One region of the Pseudomonas sp. HD6422 genome, then DNA from elsewhere that is predicted to be linked to it. Evidence: predicted binding sites of a transcription regulator. Region 1 holds the regulator's gene; each other region holds the start of a gene.
The links. The regulator FliA, encoded in region 1, starts transcription of late flagellar genes. The targets are predictions, from matches to a motif close to CTAAAGTTTNNNNNNNNNNNGCCGNTAA.
Positions count from the first base shown of each region.

Region 2: a site for FliA is predicted at 2,611-2,638, ahead of KY379_RS25295 (methyl-accepting chemotaxis protein). Genes of this name have one in related genera too.
Region 3: a site for FliA is predicted at 1,958-1,985, ahead of KY379_RS27320 (methyl-accepting chemotaxis protein). Genes of this name have one in related genera too.
Region 4: a site for FliA is predicted at 1,489-1,516, ahead of motA (flagellar motor stator protein MotA). Genes of this name have one in related genera too.

Region 1 covers NZ_JAHWIW010000032.1:11,105-15,298, forward strand. Annotated here, with positions in the region: gene KY379_RS21155 (protein phosphatase CheZ) at 1-639, opposite strand, end outside; gene KY379_RS21160 (chemotaxis response regulator CheY) at 658-1,032, opposite strand; gene fliA (RNA polymerase sigma factor FliA) at 1,136-1,876, opposite strand; gene fleN (flagellar synthesis regulator FleN) at 1,873-2,715, opposite strand; gene flhF (flagellar biosynthesis protein FlhF) at 2,814-4,121, opposite strand; gene flhA (flagellar biosynthesis protein FlhA) at 4,133-4,194, opposite strand, start outside.
Region 2 covers NZ_JAHWIW010000051.1:6,393-10,586, reverse strand. Annotated here, with positions in the region: gene acnA (aconitate hydratase AcnA) at 1-2,520, shown strand, start outside; gene KY379_RS25295 (methyl-accepting chemotaxis protein) at 2,669-4,194, shown strand, end outside.
Region 3 covers NZ_JAHWIW010000001.1:5,988-10,181, forward strand. Annotated here, with positions in the region: gene KY379_RS00045 (NADP-dependent oxidoreductase) at 1-507, opposite strand, end outside; partial or broken gene KY379_RS27315 (hypothetical protein) at 1,699-1,863, shown strand; gene KY379_RS27320 (methyl-accepting chemotaxis protein) at 2,080-2,784, shown strand; gene KY379_RS00055 (benzoate/H(+) symporter BenE family transporter) at 2,830-4,020, opposite strand; gene KY379_RS00060 (glutathione S-transferase family protein) at 4,163-4,194, shown strand, end outside.
Region 4 covers NZ_JAHWIW010000014.1:110,486-114,679, forward strand. Annotated here, with positions in the region: gene KY379_RS12605 (HDOD domain-containing protein) at 1-1,450, opposite strand, end outside; gene motA (flagellar motor stator protein MotA) at 1,582-2,433, shown strand; gene motB (flagellar motor protein MotB) at 2,437-3,471, shown strand; gene rsgA (small ribosomal subunit biogenesis GTPase RsgA) at 3,545-4,194, opposite strand, start outside.

The DNA.
Region 1 (4,194 bases):
GATACCGGCAAAGCGGTCGACCTGACTGGCCATCAGCACGAGCTTGAGCAGATTGCTTTCGACTTCGGTCACCAATGCGGTGACCCGTTTGATCACCTGGCCAGTGAGGTCTTGGTAGTCCTGGGCCAGGAGAATGTCGTTGAGGTAGCCGGCGACCTGGCGGTTGCCCTCGGCGCTATGCGTCAGGAAACTGTCGACGCGCTTGACCAGGTCACGGAACTCCGGCGCAGCGACTTCGCGGCGCATGAAACGCTGCCAATCGACACTCAGGTTCTGCGCCTCGGCCGCCAGCTCGTTGAGCACCGGAGTGCCCTGCTCCACCAGATCCATGGTGCGGTTGGCGGCGCCCTCGGTGAGCTTCACCACGTAGGACAGGCGCTCGGTGGCGTCGGTGATCTGCGAAACTTCCTCGGCCTGCGGCATGCGCGGGTCGATCTGGAAGCTGACGATCGCACTGTGCAGCTCGCGGGTGAGCTTGCCGACTTCCTGGTACAGGCCGCGGTCGCGGGTCTGGTTCAGCTGGTGAATCAGCTGCACCGCATCGCCGAAACGACCCTTTTCCAGGCTCTCGACCAATTCCTCGGCATGTTTCTTCAGGGTCGACTCGAACTCCCCCAAAGACGAATGTGATGGTTCCATGGCGCCCCCTGACGTGACTCAGCCGTTGACGCGTTCGAAGATCTTCTCGATCTTTTCTTTGAGCACCTGGGCGGTGAACGGCTTGACCACATAACCATTGACGCCGGCCTGGGCCGCTTCGATGATCTGGTCGCGCTTGGCCTCGGCAGTCACCATCAGCACCGGCATGCCCTTGAGGCGCTCGTGAGCGCGCACCTTGCGCAGCAGGTCGATACCGGACATACCCGGCATGTTCCAGTCGGTCACCAGGAAGTCGTAGTGGCCGCTTTCGAGCATCGGCAGCGCCGTGGTGCCGTCATCGGCTTCATCGGTATTGGTGAAGCCCAGATCACGCAACAGGTTCTTGATGATCCGCCGCATCGTCGAGAAGTCGTCAACGATGAGGATTTTCATGTCTTTGTTCAATTAGACCTCCAAGCAGTCTCAAACGCGCTCGCCTGCGAGCACGCACTCAATCAATTCGGTACAACGGCAAACGACTGCAACGACCCCGGGCTCAACGTGCCCGCCATTCTCCAAGGCGGCTGCGCAGACGCGCGGCGCACTGGCTATGCAACTGGCTGACACGCGATTCGCTGACCCCCAGCACCTCACCGATTTCCTTGAGGTTCAGCTCCTCGTCGTAGTACAGCGCCAGCACCAGGCGCTCGCGCTCCGGCAGGTTGGCGATGGCATCGGCCAGGGCAGCCTGGAAGCGCTCTTCTTCCAAATCCCGCGAAGGCTCGACCTGGCCACTGGCGCCGTCCTCATGCAACCCTTCGTGCTCGCCGTCCTGCAACAGGTCGTCGAAGCTGAACAGGCGACTACCCAAGGTATCGTTCAAAATCCCGTAGTAATCATCGAGACTCAATTGGAGTTCGGCAGCAACCTCGTGATCTTTAGCGTCACGTCCCGTTCTTGCTTCGACGGCGCGCATCGCGTCGCTGACCATGCGAGTGTTGCGGTGCACCGAGCGGGGTGCCCAGTCACCCTTGCGGACCTCGTCGAGCATGGCCCCACGGATGCGGATGCCAGCGTAGGTTTCGAAGCTCGCACCCTTGCTGGCATCGTATTTGTTGGCCACTTCCAGCAGGCCGATCATGCCGGCCTGAATCAGGTCTTCGACCTGGACGTTGGCCGGCAGGCGTGCCAGCAGGTGATAAGCGATACGCTTGACCAGCGGCGCATAGCGCTCGATCAGCTCGTACTGGGCATCCTTGGACGCCTTGCTGTACATCTTGAAGCCGCTGGCGTTCATAACACCGGCCCCGCGCTGCTGGGTTGCACCAGGCGCTCGACGAAGAATTCCAGATGGCCACGCGGGTTGGCCGGCAGCGGCCAGCTGTCGACCTTCTGCGCGATCGCCTTGAACGCCAAGGCGCATTTCGAGCGCGGGAAGGCCTCGTAGACCGCGCGCTGCTTCTGCACCGCCTTGCGCACGCATTCGTCGTAGGGCACGGCGCCGACGTACTGCAGGGCCACGTCGAGGAAGCGATCGGTCACCTTGGTCAGCTTGGCGAACAGGTTGCGCCCCTCTTGGGGACTCTGCGCCATGTTGGCCAGGACGCGGAAACGGCTCATCCCATAGTCACGGTTGAGCAGCTTGATCAGTGCGTAGGCATCGGTGATGGAGGTGGGTTCGTCGCACACCACCAGCAGCACTTCCTGGGCGGCCCGCACGAAGCTGACCACCGAGTCACCGATACCGGCAGCGGTGTCGATGACCAGTACGTCGAGGTTGTCGCCGATCTCGCTGAAGGCCTGAATCAGGCCAGCGTGCTGGGCCGGCGCGAGGTGCACCATGCTTTGCGTGCCCGAGGCCGCCGGTACGATGCGCACACCGTTGGGACCTTGCAGCAGGACATCGCGCAGTTCGCAACGGCCTTCGATGACATCGGCGATGGTGCGCTTGGGGGTCAGCCCCAGCAGCACGTCGACGTTGGCCAGGCCAAGGTCGGCGTCCAGCAGCATGACGCGGCGGCCGAGCTCGGCCAATGCCAGTGACAGATTCACTGAAACATTGGTCTTGCCGACGCCACCTTTGCCGCCAGTCACGGCGATCACCTGTACGGGGTGCATGCTACCCATATCTGTTATTTACCTTGTCTCGCTTGGACCTGGGCCACACGAGGGGCAAGCGTGCAGGCCCCTGGGTGTAGGTACTTTGGTATAGCTGTCTTGCACATGTCTTGCCTTCAACCCGCACGGCGCGGGTTGTGATAGAGATCAGCGAACATGTCGGCCATGGCCTCCTCGCTGGGCTCGTCCTGCATCTGCACGCTGACGGCGCGACTCACCAGTTGGTGCTTGCGCGGCAAGTGCAGGTCGTCAGGAATGCGCGGGCCATCGGTCAGATAGGCCACGGGCAGTTCATGACTGATGGCCAGGCTCAGCACTTCGCCGAGGCTCGCCGTCTCATCGAGTTTGGTCAGGATACATCCAGCCAGGCCGCAGCGCTTGTAGCTGTGGTAGGCGGCCGTCAGCACCTGCTTCTGGCTGGTGGTGGCCAGTACCAGGTAATTCTTCGCAGCGATGCCACGCCCGGCCAGGGTTTCCAGTTGCATACGCAGAGCCGGATCGCTGGCTTGCAGGCCAGCGGTGTCGATCAGCACCACACGCTTGCGCAGCAGCGGCTCCAGGGCCTGGGCCAAGGACTCGCCCGGATCGACATAGGTGACCGGCACGTTGAGGATACGGCCCAAAGTCTTGAGCTGCTCCTGGGCGCCGATGCGAAAACTGTCCATGCTCACCAGCGCGACATTGGCCGGGCCGTACTTGAGCACATAGCGCGCCGCCAGCTTGGCCAGCGTGGTGGTCTTGCCCATGCCGGCCGGGCCGACCATGGCGATCACCCCGCCCTCTTCGATCGGCTCGACCTCAGGCACTTCGATCATCCGCGCCAGGTGTGCCAGCAGCATGCGCCAGGCCTGGCGCGGCTCTTCGATGCCCTGGGTGAGATCGAGCAGTTGTCGGGCGATCGGCCCGGACAGGCCGATGCGCAACAGGCGCCGCCAGAGGTTGGCCTGCTGCGGCTGATTGCCTTGCAACTGCCCCCAGGCGAGCGAGCCGAGCTGCACTTCGAGCAGTTCACGCAGGCCCGAGAGCTCCGAGCGCATGGCATCGAACAGACGCGGGTCGACCGCCGCAGCCGGTGCCGGCGCTGGTGCCACCGGCTCATCGACATGGGGCTCGATCAACGGCTCGGCGGCGGTCAGCGACTGGCCGGCGAACAATTGGCGGTTCCCCAAGGCCTCGCCTTCGCGGCTGGCCAACTCGGCCTGGGCCGAGGCGATACGCGACTGCGTCTTGCGCAGCTCTTCCTCGAGCTCGGCATTGGGTACCCGCGGCGCCAGGGCCGACAGCTTGTAGTCCAGCGCGGCAGTGAGTTCGACGCCACCGGCGATGCGACGGTTGCCGATGATGGCGGCATCGGAGCCGAGCTCATCACGAACCAGCTTCATGGCCTGGCGCATATCGGCGGCGAAAAAACGCTTAACTTGCATAACCCACTACCTCAGCCATTTGGGCCCACGGTGGCAACGATGGTGACTTGCTTGTTGTCCGGTATTTCCTGAT
Region 2 (4,194 bases), on a different contig from region 1:
TCCGACCGCGAGATCCAGTACCGTCCGGCACGGGTACTGATGCAAGATTTCACCGGCGTACCTGCGGTGGTCGATCTGGCCGCCATGCGCGCGGCCATGGCCAAGGCCGGCGGAGATCCGCAGCGGATCAATCCCCTGTCACCGGTGGACCTGGTGATCGACCACTCGGTGATGGTCGACCGCTACGCCACGCCCCAGGCGTTCAGCCAGAACGTCGTTATCGAAATGCAACGCAACGGCGAGCGCTACGCCTTCCTGCGCTGGGGCCAGAGCGCCTTCGACAACTTCCGCGTGGTACCACCGGGCACCGGCATCTGCCACCAGGTCAACCTCGAGTACCTAGGCCGCACGGTGTGGACTCGGGAGGAGGACGGTCGCACCTTCGCCTACCCAGACACGCTGGTCGGCACCGATTCGCACACCACCATGATCAACGGCCTCGGCGTGCTCGGCTGGGGCGTCGGCGGCATCGAAGCGGAGGCGGCCATGCTCGGCCAGCCGGTATCGATGCTGATCCCCGAGGTGATCGGCTTCAAGCTCAGCGGCAAACTGCGCGAAGGCATCACCGCCACCGATCTGGTGTTGACCGTGACGCAGATGCTGCGCAAGAAAGGCGTAGTGGGCAAATTCGTCGAGTTCTATGGCGACGGCCTTGCCGACCTGCCCCTGGCAGACCGCGCCACCTTGGCCAACATGGCACCGGAATACGGCGCGACCTGTGGCTTCTTCCCGGTCGACGAGGTCACCCTCGACTACCTGCGTCTGTCTGGTCGGCCGACGGCTACCGTGGAACTGGTCGAGCAATACTGCAAGGCTCAGGGCCTGTGGCGCGAACCTGGCCAGGAGCCGGCTTTCACCGACACCCTGGCCCTGGACATGAACACGGTCGAGGCCAGCCTGGCCGGGCCCAAACGCCCCCAGGACCGCGTCGCCCTGGGCCAGGTCAGCCAAGCCTTCGAGCAATTCATCGAACTGCAGCCCAAGCCCCTGGCCAAAGAAGTCGGACGCCTGGAAAGCGAGGGAGGTGGCGGTGTCGCCGTAGGCAATGCCGACCAGACCGAAGGCGTCGACTACCTCCATAACGGGCAGACCCACCGCCTGCAGGATGGCGCCGTGGTCATCGCCGCCATCACTTCCTGCACCAACACCTCCAACCCCAGCGTGATGATGGCAGCCGGCTTGGTGGCGAAGAAGGCCCTGGAGAAAGGCCTGCAACGCAAGCCCTGGGTCAAGAGCTCGCTAGCGCCGGGCTCCAAGGTGGTCACCGACTACTTCAAGGCCGCTGGGCTCACCCCCTACCTCGACCAGCTCGGTTTCGACCTGGTCGGTTATGGCTGCACGACCTGCATCGGTAACTCCGGGCCGTTGGACGAGGCCATCGAGACGGCGATCAGCAGCGCCGACCTCACCGTGGCCTCCGTTCTGTCGGGCAACCGCAACTTCGAGGGCCGCGTGCACCCGTTGGTGAAAACCAACTGGCTGGCCTCCCCGCCCCTGGTGGTGGCCTACGCCTTGGCCGGCAGTGTACGGGTCAAGCTCGACAGCGAACCGCTCGGCACCGGCAAGGATGGCCAGCCGGTGTACCTGCGCGACATCTGGCCCAGCCAGCAAGAGATCGCCGATGCCGTGGCCAAGGTCGACACCGCGATGTTCCACAAGGAATACGCCGAAGTGTTCGCCGGCGACGCCCAGTGGCAAGCCATCCAGGTGCCGCAGGCAGCCACCTATGCCTGGCAGGACGACTCCACCTACATCCAGCATCCGCCGTTCTTCGAGGATATCGCTGGCGCCCCGGCGCCGATCCGCGACATCGAGGGGGCACGCATCCTGGCCTTGTTGGGCGACTCGGTGACCACCGACCATATCTCGCCGGCCGGCAACATCAAGGCCGACAGTCCGGCTGGCCGCTATCTGCGAGCCAAGGGCGTAGAGCCACGGGACTTCAACTCCTATGGCTCACGGCGAGGCAATCACGAGGTGATGATGCGCGGCACCTTCGCCAACATCCGCATCCGCAACGAAATGCTCGCCGGACAGGAAGGCGGTAACACCATCCACGTGCCCAGTGGCGAGACCCTGTCGATCTTCGACGCCGCCATGCGCTACCAGCAGGAGGGCACGCCACTGGTGGTGATCGCCGGGCAGGAGTACGGCACCGGCTCCAGCCGCGACTGGGCAGCCAAGGGCACCAATCTGTTGGGCGTCAAGGCCGTCCTTGCAGAGAGCTTCGAACGTATCCATCGCTCCAACCTGGTGGGCATGGGCGTGTTGCCACTGCAATTCAAGGGAGGCCATGACCGCAAGCAATTGGGTCTGACCGGCAAGGAGAAGATCGACGTGCTGGGGCTCACTGCCGGGCAACTGCGTCCGGGCATGAGCCTGCCGCTGCGCATCACTCGCGAGGACGGGCAGCAGCAGGACATCGAGGTCCTCTGCCGCATCGATACGTTGAACGAGGTCGAATACTTCAAGGCTGGTGGCATTCTTCATTACGTGTTGCGCCAGTTGATCGCAGGTTAGGCCCGTACCTGGGGGGAGCGGGTTTACCCGTTCCCCCGGGATATGCACCCTCCACTGGCGAAATGATTCTGCTGCCAGAGCAAATCTCCCCTCAATAAACTGCCGGGCCGGCCGATACCCCTCCAAAGCCCCGCGGACATTTCTCGCCATGCGCAACAACCAGCCGATTACCAATAGGGAACGGACTTTCCCAGCCCAGCAGCGGTTGATTTCGACCACCAACGCCAAGGGCATGATCACCTACTGCAACGATGCCTTCATTGAGATCAGCGGCTTCACCCGCGACGAGCTCACCGGTGCGCCGCACAACCTGGTGCGCCACCCGGACGTCCCGGCGGCGGTGTTCGCCCACATGTGGCAGACGCTCAAGCAAGGCCTGCCGTGGATGGGCATCGTCAAGAACCGTTGCAAGTCCGGTGACCACTACTGGGTCAACGCCTATGTCACGCCGATCTTCGACAACAACCAAGTGGTTGGCTACGAATCGGTGCGCATCAAGCCCAGCGCCGAGCAGGTCCGTCGCGCCGAGGCACTCTACCTGCGCCTGAACCAGGGCAAACCAGCCATCCCCCGGCGCGACAAATGGCTGCCCGTGGTGCAGGACTGGCTGCCGTTCATCCTGGTCAGCCAGGTGGGCTTCCTGGTCGGCAACTGGCTCGGTCACTCCTGGGGCTTCGCCCTGGCTGCCGGCCTGTCGGTGCCGCTCGGCCTGCTCGGCATGACCTGGCAGCAGCGTGGCCTCAAGCGCTTGCTGCGCCTGGCCGAGCAGACCACCTCCGACCCGCTGATCGCACAGATGTACACCGACAGTCGTGGTGTGCAGGCGCGCCTGGAAATGGCCATGCTCAGTCAGGATGCGCGCATGAAGACCTGCCTGACGCGCCTGCAGGACAGTGCCGAGCACCTCAGCGAACAAGCGCGTCAGTCCGATGTCCTGGCGCACAAGAGCTCGTCCGGCCTGGAGCGCCAGCGGGTGGAAACCGAACAGGTCGCCGCCGCCGTCAATCAGATGGCCGCCACCAGCCAGGAGGTGGCCAACCATGTGCAACGCGCAGCCGATGCCACCCAGGAGGCCAATCGTCTGACCAGCGAAGGACGGCAGATCGCCGGGGAAACCCGCGAAGCGATCGAGCGCCTGTCGGCAGCAGTCGGCGAGACCGGCGAAACCGTCACCCAGTTGGCCAAGGACAGCGACGAGATCGGCGGCGTGGTCGACGTGATCAAGGGCATTGCCGACCAGACCAACCTGCTGGCGCTCAATGCTGCCATCGAAGCGGCGCGCGCCGGCGAGATGGGCCGCGGCTTCGCCGTGGTGGCCGACGAAGTGCGTCAGCTGGCGCAACGCACCGCCGAATCCACCGGGCAGATCCACGGCTTGATCGCCAAGTTGCAACAGACCGCGAACAACGCCGTGCTGACCATGGAAACCGGCCACAAACAAGCTCAGGAAGGCGTCAGCCGAGTCATGCAGGCGGACGATGCGTTGGTGGGTATCAGTGAGGCGGTGGCCAATATCACCGACATGGCCACGCAGATCGCCGCGGCCGCCGAGCAGCAGACCTCGGTGGCGGACGAGATCAGCCGCAACATCAGCACGATTGCCGAATTGGCCGACCAGACCGCCGAGCAGGCGCAACACTCGGCGCAGTTGAGCGAAGAGCTGAGCACCACCGC
Region 3 (4,194 bases), on a different contig from region 1:
GATCTTGGCGATCTGCCCGACAATGCTGCCCACGGCACCGGCGGCACCGGAAATCACCACGGTTTCACCGGCCTTGGGCTGGCCGACTTCCAGCAGCGCGAAGTAGGCGGTCATGCCGGTCATGCCCAGGGCCGACAGATAGCGGGGCAGGGGGGCGAGCTTGGGGTCGATCTTATACAGGCCCTGGGGGGCGCCGGTGAAGTAGTCCTGCACACCCAGCGGGCCGTTGACGTGATCGCCTGGGTTGAAGTCCGGGTGCTTGGAGGCGACGACTTCGCCTACGCCCAATGCACGCATCACCTCGCCCAGTCCTACCGGTGGGATGTAGGACTTGCCTTCGTTCATCCAACCGCGCATGGCCGGGTCCAGCGACAGGTACAGGTTACGGACCTGGACCTGACCCTCGGCTGGCTCGGCGACGGGGGCGTTCTCGAAGGTGAAGTCGTCGCGGCGTACAGCGCCGACGGGGCGTTTGCTGAGCAGGAAGCGGCGGTTGGTCTGGGTCATGGCGTGTCCTCGAAAAGGGCTGACAAGGGAAACTCGATCAATTTACCTTGTTGATGCTGGCCGGTGCCTAATATCACCGACAAGCATGGTAGCCCAACTGCGGACCTGATGATGCTCGAGCGTCATCTGAACAGGTGACCAGCCAAATCGTGTCGCCCACTGGCAGGCTGCGGCCACCCAGACGTTGTTTCCGCACACAGGGCGACCTTCATCTCGCTGAAAGCGACACGGTGATACTCATTTGACACTATCGTGGCGCCAAGCCCTTGTCCCTGGCGGGCGCTGTTGCCACTCTTGGCCTTTCGGCAAAGCCTGACAAGTTGAAGGGGGATCGCCATGGGCACGACCCGGCACGGTGTGTTGGCAAACCTGGGCATGGCCCGCAAGCTCGGCTTGGGCTTTGCCCTGGTGTTGTTGTTGACCCTGGCCGTGGCAGCCATCGGCATCGCCGCGCTGCAGGGTGTGGCCCAGCGCTTCGAAGGCTTGCGCGAACTGTCTCAGTTCAACACCGACCTGCTGCGCTTGCGCGAGCATGAGCAAGCGTTCGCCTTGCGTTCCGACAACCAGCAGGCCGAGGCCTTGCGTGGCGGCCTGAAGGATCTGGTCGAGCGGGTCCAGGGCTTGCCTGGGCTGGACGGGGTGCAAGCGGACCTGGCCGCCTATGGCCAGGCCTTCGATGCCTTCGTTGGCGTGGTCCAGGCCAAGGAGCTGGCGCTGGACACGGCCAGCTGGGCGGTCACCAGCATGGGCGGCAATCTCGATGTGGTCCAGGCCGGCCTGGCCGACGATGGCGTTTATACCCTAAAGCAATCCCAAGGCCAGCAGGGCAGCGAGTTCCTCGAACAGGCCGCCCAGGTCGGCCAGGTATCGCGGCTGATGATGCAGGCCATGGACGAGGCCCGGGTGCGCCTGGACAAGAGCCGCAAGGGCGAGCCGAGCGAGGGCCAGGAGCGCATTGCGCAAACGGTCGATGCCGCCAATCTGGTCGACCAGCTCAAGACGGCGGTCGCGGACCCTGGCTACCGCAGTGTGCTGGGCGAGGTGGCCGGGCACATTGCCGGGTTCTCCGAGAAGCTCGATGAATACACCGACCTGCTGGGCCGCGAGCAGGGCCTCAAGGCGCAATTGCAGGCCCGCGCCGGTCAGGTCACCCAGCGCGTCGAGCAGGCCTACGCCGGGCAGCAGCAGGCCATGCAGGCGGAGCTCTCGCGCAACAGCCTGGCCATCGCCCTGGGTGCGGGGCTTGCCTTGTTGGTGGGGATAGTGGCCGGCTGGCTGATCACCCGGGCACTGGTCTTGCCGCTCAAGGGCGTCATCGATCGCGCCCAGCGCATCGCGGCGGGGGAGCTGGTGCACCCGCCCCATGCGCCGCGGCGTGACGAAGTGGGTCAGTTGATGCAGGCCATGCAGCAGATGGAGCAGGGGCTGGCAGGCATCGTCAGTGGTTTGCAGCAAGGTATCGAGCAATTGGCCGACAATGCCCAGGCGTTGTCGGCGGTGACCGAGCAGACCAACCGTGAAGTCGGCAGCCAGAAGGAAGAAACGGAGCAGGTGGCCACTGCCATGCAGCAGATGACCGCCACCGTGCACGATGTGGCGCGCAATGCCGAGCAGGCTGCCGAGGCCGCCCAGGCCGCCGACGACAAGGTCGACAGCGGTCAGCAGGTGGTGCGCCAGAGCATGCAGCGTATCGAACAACTGGCCGAAGCTGCCGAGGCGGCCAGCGCCGGTATCGAGAGCCTCAGCGCCGAGATCCACACCATTGGCGATGTCTTGGAGGTGATCAAGAGCGTGGCCGAGCAGACCAACCTGCTAGCGCTCAACGCGGCGATCGAGGCGGCGCGGGCGGGCGAGCAGGGGCGTGGCTTCGCGGTGGTGGCCGATGAGGTGCGGGCATTGGCTCGGCGTACCCGGCAGTCCACCGAGCAGATCGAGCAGCTGGTGGCCAGCCTGCGTGGCAACGCCCAGCTATCGGTGACGCAGATCCGTGGCAGTACCGAGCTGGTGCGGCTGGCGGTGGCTGACGCACTGCAGACCGAGAGCGCCTTGGGCAGCATCGCCTCTGCGGTGTCGCTGATCCAGCAGATGAACCAGCAGATTGCCGCTGCAGCGGAGCAGCAAAGCTCGGTGGCCGAGGAAATCAGCCGCAGCGTCACCCATATCCGCGGCAGTGCCGATCAGGCGGCGCTGGCGATGGCGGGCAATGCGCGTTCCAGCGTCGAACTGGCGCGCTTGGGCAGCGACTTGCAGGGCATGGTAGGGCATTTCAGGCTGTGAACGGTGCCAGCGCGCAGGACGCGCGCTGGCCTTTGTGCGGATGCGTCAAGCTTGGCGCGGATTCAGAATCAGCAAGGTCAGCACCCCTGCCACGATCCCCCAGAACGCCGAACCGACCGAGAACAGCGTGAACCCCGACGCCGTCACCATGAAGGTGATCAACGCCGCCTCACGCTCCCTGGCCGCGCTCATGGCCACGCTCAGCCCGTTCATGATCGAGCCGAATAGCGCCAGGGCGGCGATCGACAGCACCAGCTCTTTCGGCAGTGCGGCGAACAGCGCCGCGAGGGTGGCGCCGAACGTGCCGGCGACACCGTAGAAGATTCCGCACCAGACCGCGGCGGTATAACGCTTGGCCGGATCTTCATGGGCATGCGGGCCGGTGCAGATCGCTGCACTGATCGCCGCCAGGTTGACCCCGTGCGCGCCGAACGGCGCCAGCAGCAGCGACGCCAGGCCAGTGGTGGAAATCAGCGGCGAGGCCGGGACCTGGTAGCCATCGGCTCGCAGCACCGCCACCCCTGGCATGTTTTGCGAGGTCATCGCCACCACGAACAACGGTATGCCGATGCTGATGGTCGCTGCCAGGGAGAAGCTCGGCGTGGTCCACACGGGTTTGGCCACCTCCAGGTGGAAACCACTGAAGTCGAGCAGGCCCAGGGCCCCCGACAACGCCGTGCCCACCAGCAGCGCGGCCAGCACGCAATAACGTGGCGACAGGCGCTTGACCAGCAGGTAGCTGAAGAACATGCCCAGTACCAGCACCGTGCGGTGCTGGGCGGCGACGAAGATCTCGCTGCCGATCTTGAACAGGATGCCGGCCAGCAATGCCGAGGCCAGGGAGGCTGGAATGCGTTTGACCAGGCGATCGAAACTGCCGGTCAGGCCGCAGATCAGCACCAGCACCGCGCAGGTGATGTACGCGCCGATGGCCTCGCCGTAGCTGACCCCGCCCAGGCTGGTGATCAACAGTGCCGCTCCGGGGGTGGACCACGCCACGGTCACCGGCGTGCGGTAACGCAAGGAAAGGCCGATGCTGCACACCGCCATGCCGATCGACAGCGCCCAGATCCACGAAGAGATCTGCGCGCTGGTCAGGCCTGCTGCCTGGCCGGCCTGGAACATCAATACCAGGGAACTGGTGTAGCCGGTGAGCATGGCGATGAAGCCGGCGACCACCGCCGAGGCGGAACTGTCTGCCAAAGGCCGCAGGCGAGCGGAGGTGGCATCGGTCATGGGAAAATCCTTGTAGAGGTGTAAGCAGTTTTTTCAGCCTAACCCGTGGGCAGGTGATCTTTGCCATACAGCAGGTATTGCTTTTGGCCGTACAGTTGCCACTATTGGGCAAATGCTGTGCAACTGCACGAGGGGAGGGGTGATGTACAAGGTTTATGGGGATTACCAGTCGGG
Region 4 (4,194 bases), on a different contig from region 1:
GCGGCTTTCCGCCCTGGTCGGCCACGGCCAGCATCAAGACCTGGTCATCCACGGCCAGCGAACGCAACAGCAGGTGCTCGCCGCTGAACAGTGTGCGCAAGGGGGCGGGCAGCAGGGCGGCGAACTGGGCGTGGTTATCGGGGGTCAGTCGCAGCTGCGCGGCCTTGCTCAGCAGCTTTTGCAGCAACTTGTTCTGCGGTACTTGCAGGGCGATGGCCTCCGCTTCCTTGGGCAGCCCGCTGGCTTGCTGTACGCGCAGGTAATCGCAGGTTCGATCCAGGCTCAGCAGCAGGATGCGCTGCATGCCGCAGGCCTGCAGGGCCTCGCGGGCCTGGCTGGCCAGGTGCACCGCATTGGCGAATGGACTGGGTTGTGCCAATAGCTCCTGACACAGCTTGCGCCAGCGTGCCAAGTCGTCGCTGCCGGGCGGCGGTGGGGTGAGCATGTCGGGGTGCGGGCGGCGCTGCTGCCAGGGCCAGATCAAGGCTTCGGCGGGGTGGAATACGGCGTACCGGGCATGGTGACGGGCACTCGCGGCAGCCTGCTGATGCACCTGCTGCTGCACGTCGTCCAGCGATGTCTGCAGGTACAGGGCAGTCAGCAGCTGCCAGCGCAGCAAATGGGGATTGTCCCAGCCCACTTGTGCGGCCAAGGCCAGGTTGTTGGCCAACAATACGGTATTGGCGGGCTGGTTGAACCAGCGGCGCAGCCCCGGCTCCTCGTCCAGGCGGTGCTGTTGGCTGAGTTCGTCCGAATCGCGGGCGATATTCAGCACCAGCGCCAGTTGCTCGCGCTCTTCGAGCAGCAGCCGGTAGCCCTGGGTGACCCACTGGGGCAGGCGCCAATGCTCGGCCACAGCCCGGCACAGAGCCATGATGCGCACGCCAAACAACTCGTGCTCCACCTGCGCGGCGTCCTCGCCCTTGTGGATAACCCGCAGTTCCCAGGTGTCGAGTAATTTGGGGTAGGCCAGGGCCAGCGGCCATAGCGGTGCCAGAAACAGCAGACTGCCCCAGTGGATCTCCTGCCACAGCCGCGCCAGGCGGCTGGCGAACAGGCCGCTGGCCTGTTGCGCAGCGTGCTGGCTGATGAGCAGGAACTGGCACAGGACCGGCGGCAGTTCTTCGTCTGGCAGTGAAGGCAAGCGCTTGAGCAATTGTTCGGTGCGCGCCAGGCCCAGACGGTTGAGGGCGATTTCCAGGCTTTCGGCCGGCTCGGCCTGGCTTGGATTGCCGGGATGGTTGGCTTCGCGCATCACCGAGAGCACCAGAGCCGGGCTGTCCTGCATCAGTTCGGCGATGTCGCGCAGGGACCGTCGGCTGTCGTTGATGGCGGCCATTACCCGGTCATGACTGTGTTTCGGCACCGGCAGGCGAATGCCGTCGAGTACCGTTACCCAGGTCTTCAACGTGCGCGGAATCTCAGCAGGTACCTTAGTTTCAATTGGCATTTTGACATCAGTCCGAACTGGCTTTTCGCTTTGAGTGGCTATAGTCTGGCGCAGTTCTGCCGATAAGTAGAAGAAGAGTTTTAAAGCTCCCGTCCCCCGACCCTGACCACGACTGCAAGTGCTTTGAACCTATGGCTAAAATTATCGGCATCATCGTCGTATTCGCGAGCGTGCTCGGCGGATACGTTCTTTCCCACGGCAAGATTGCGGCGCTGATCCAGCCATTCGAAGTGCTGATCATCGGCGGCGCGGCCTTCGGTGCGTTCCTGCAGGCCAACCCCGGTTACATGACCATGCATGTAATCAAGAAGTCGATGAAGATGTTCGGCTCGCGGTTTACCCATAGTTACTACATGGAAGTGCTGGGCCTGGTCTACGAAATCCTCAACAAGAGCCGTCGCGAAGGCATGATGGCGATCGAGAGCGATATCGAAGATGCCGCGGCCAGCCCGATCTTCGCCAAGTATCCATCGGTGCTGGGCGATGAGCGCATGACTGCGTTCATCTGCGACTACCTGCGCATCATGTCCACCGGCAACATGGCGCCGCACGAGCTCGAAGGCCTGTTCGACATGGAACTGTTGAACATGAAGGAAGAGCTCGAGCACCCGTCCCATGCGGTCACTGGCATCGCCGACGGCATGCCCGGCTTCGGTATCGTCGCGGCGGTACTGGGCATCGTGGTGACCATGGCTTCGCTGGGGGACGGCGACCAGGCCTCGATCGGTCTGCATGTGGGTGCGGCGCTGGTCGGTACCTTCTTCGGTATTCTCGCGGCCTATGGTTTCTTCGGTCCGCTGGCCAAGTGCCTGGAGCACGATGCCAAGGAAGAGATCAACCTCTACGAGTCGATCAAGGCGTCGCTGGTGGCCTCGGCCTCTGGCATGCCACCTTCGCTGGCGGTGGAATTCGGCCGCAAGGTGCTGTACCCGAAGCATCGCCCGAGCTTCTCCGAGCTGGAACAAGCGGTTCGTGGTCGCTGAGTCATGGAGAACAATCAGCCGATAATCATCAAGCGCGTCAAGCGCTTCGGCGGCGGTCACCATGGCGGTGCCTGGAAGATCGCCTTCGCCGACTTCGCCACGGCGATGATGGCGTTCTTCCTGGTGCTCTGGCTGCTGTCCACGGCCACGCCCGAGCAGAAGATCGCCATCGCCGGCTACTTCAAGGATCCGATCGGCTTTTCCGAAAGCGGCACGCCTTACGTCATCGACCTGGGCGGTTCGCCGCAGTTGGCGCCGGAAAAGACCATCAACCCGGAAGAGAAATCCGAGCCTACACCCGACACCAGCATGCAACTGGACAAGGACCAGGTCGAAACTCTGGCCGAGCAGGTCGAGCGCGAACGCCTGGAGCTGCTGTTGCAGGAATTGCAGAACAAGGTGGAGGAAAATCCCGAGCTGCAGAAGTTCAAGGATCAGATTCTGTTCGAGATCACCCAGGACGGCTTGCGCATTCAGATCATGGACGCCGAGAACCGGCCGATGTTCGATCTCGGCAGTGCGCGCTTGCAGCCGTATTTCGAGGACATCCTGCTGGCCATGGCCGACACCATCAAGGCGGTGCCGAACAAGATCAGCATCAGTGGCCACACCGATGCCAAGCCGTATGCGGGTACCGGTGACTTCGGCAACTGGGAGCTGTCGGCCAACCGTGCCAACGCGGCGCGTCGGGCACTGGTGGCCGGGGGCTATCCGGACGAGCAGGTGGCGCGGGTGGTCGGCTATGCCTCGTCGTCGCTGTTCGACCGCAAGAATCCGTTCAATCCGGTCAACCGGCGCATCGATATCATCGTCCTGACCAAGAAGGCCCAGCGCGATATCGAAGGCAAGCAAGGCGCTCCGGAGACACCGCCTGCGTCTGAAGCCACGCCACCAGCCCCCTCCACGGCGCCCACATCGCCTGGCGCTTCGGCGGCGCCGGGGGCGAGCGACACGCCGATGCAGCCGCGTGAGCTGCGCCAGAAGCTGAATATCTTCGAGGATGGCGTGTTGAAGATGGACGACGCCAAGGATCAATGAAGACGCTGAAATGAAAGAAGGGGCTGCGCTGCAGCCCCTTCTTTCATTCTGGCCCGGCGGCCGGGCGTCGAGCTCAGTAGCTGTCTTGGGTGAGGCTGGCGATGATCGAGCGGTAGCTGTTCATCCGCTGTGGCTTGATCCGGCCATCGTCCAGGGCCTTGAGCAGTGCGCAGCCTGGCTCCCGGTCATGCTTGCAGTCGCGGAAACGGCAGGTGCCGAAAAGGTCGCGGAACTCGATGAAGCCCGCTTCGACGTCATCGCGGCTGACGTGGGCCAGGCCGAACTCGCGAATCCCTGGCGAGTCGATCAGGTCGCCGCCGTTGGGGAAGTGGTACAGGCGGGCCGTGGTGGTGGTATGCGTGCCTTGGCCAGACCATTCGGACAGGTCGCCGACTCGTGTGCCGGCGTCCGGCAGCAGGCTGTTGACCAGCGACGATTTGCCCACCCCCGACTGCCCGACGAATACGCTGATGTGCCCGTCCAGCATCTGTTGCAGGCGTTGCATGCCGTCGCCTTGATGGGCCGAGACTTCCAGCAGCGGATAACCCAGTTCGCGGTACACCTCGAGCAGTTCGTGCAGGCCTGGGCCATTCTGCTCGTCGATGAGGTCGGCCTTGTTCAGCAGCAGAAGGGGGCGGATGCCGGCATGCTCGGCTGCCACCAGATAGCGGTCGATGAGGTTGGGGTGCGGTTCAGGTGCCGGGGCGAAGACGATCACGATCA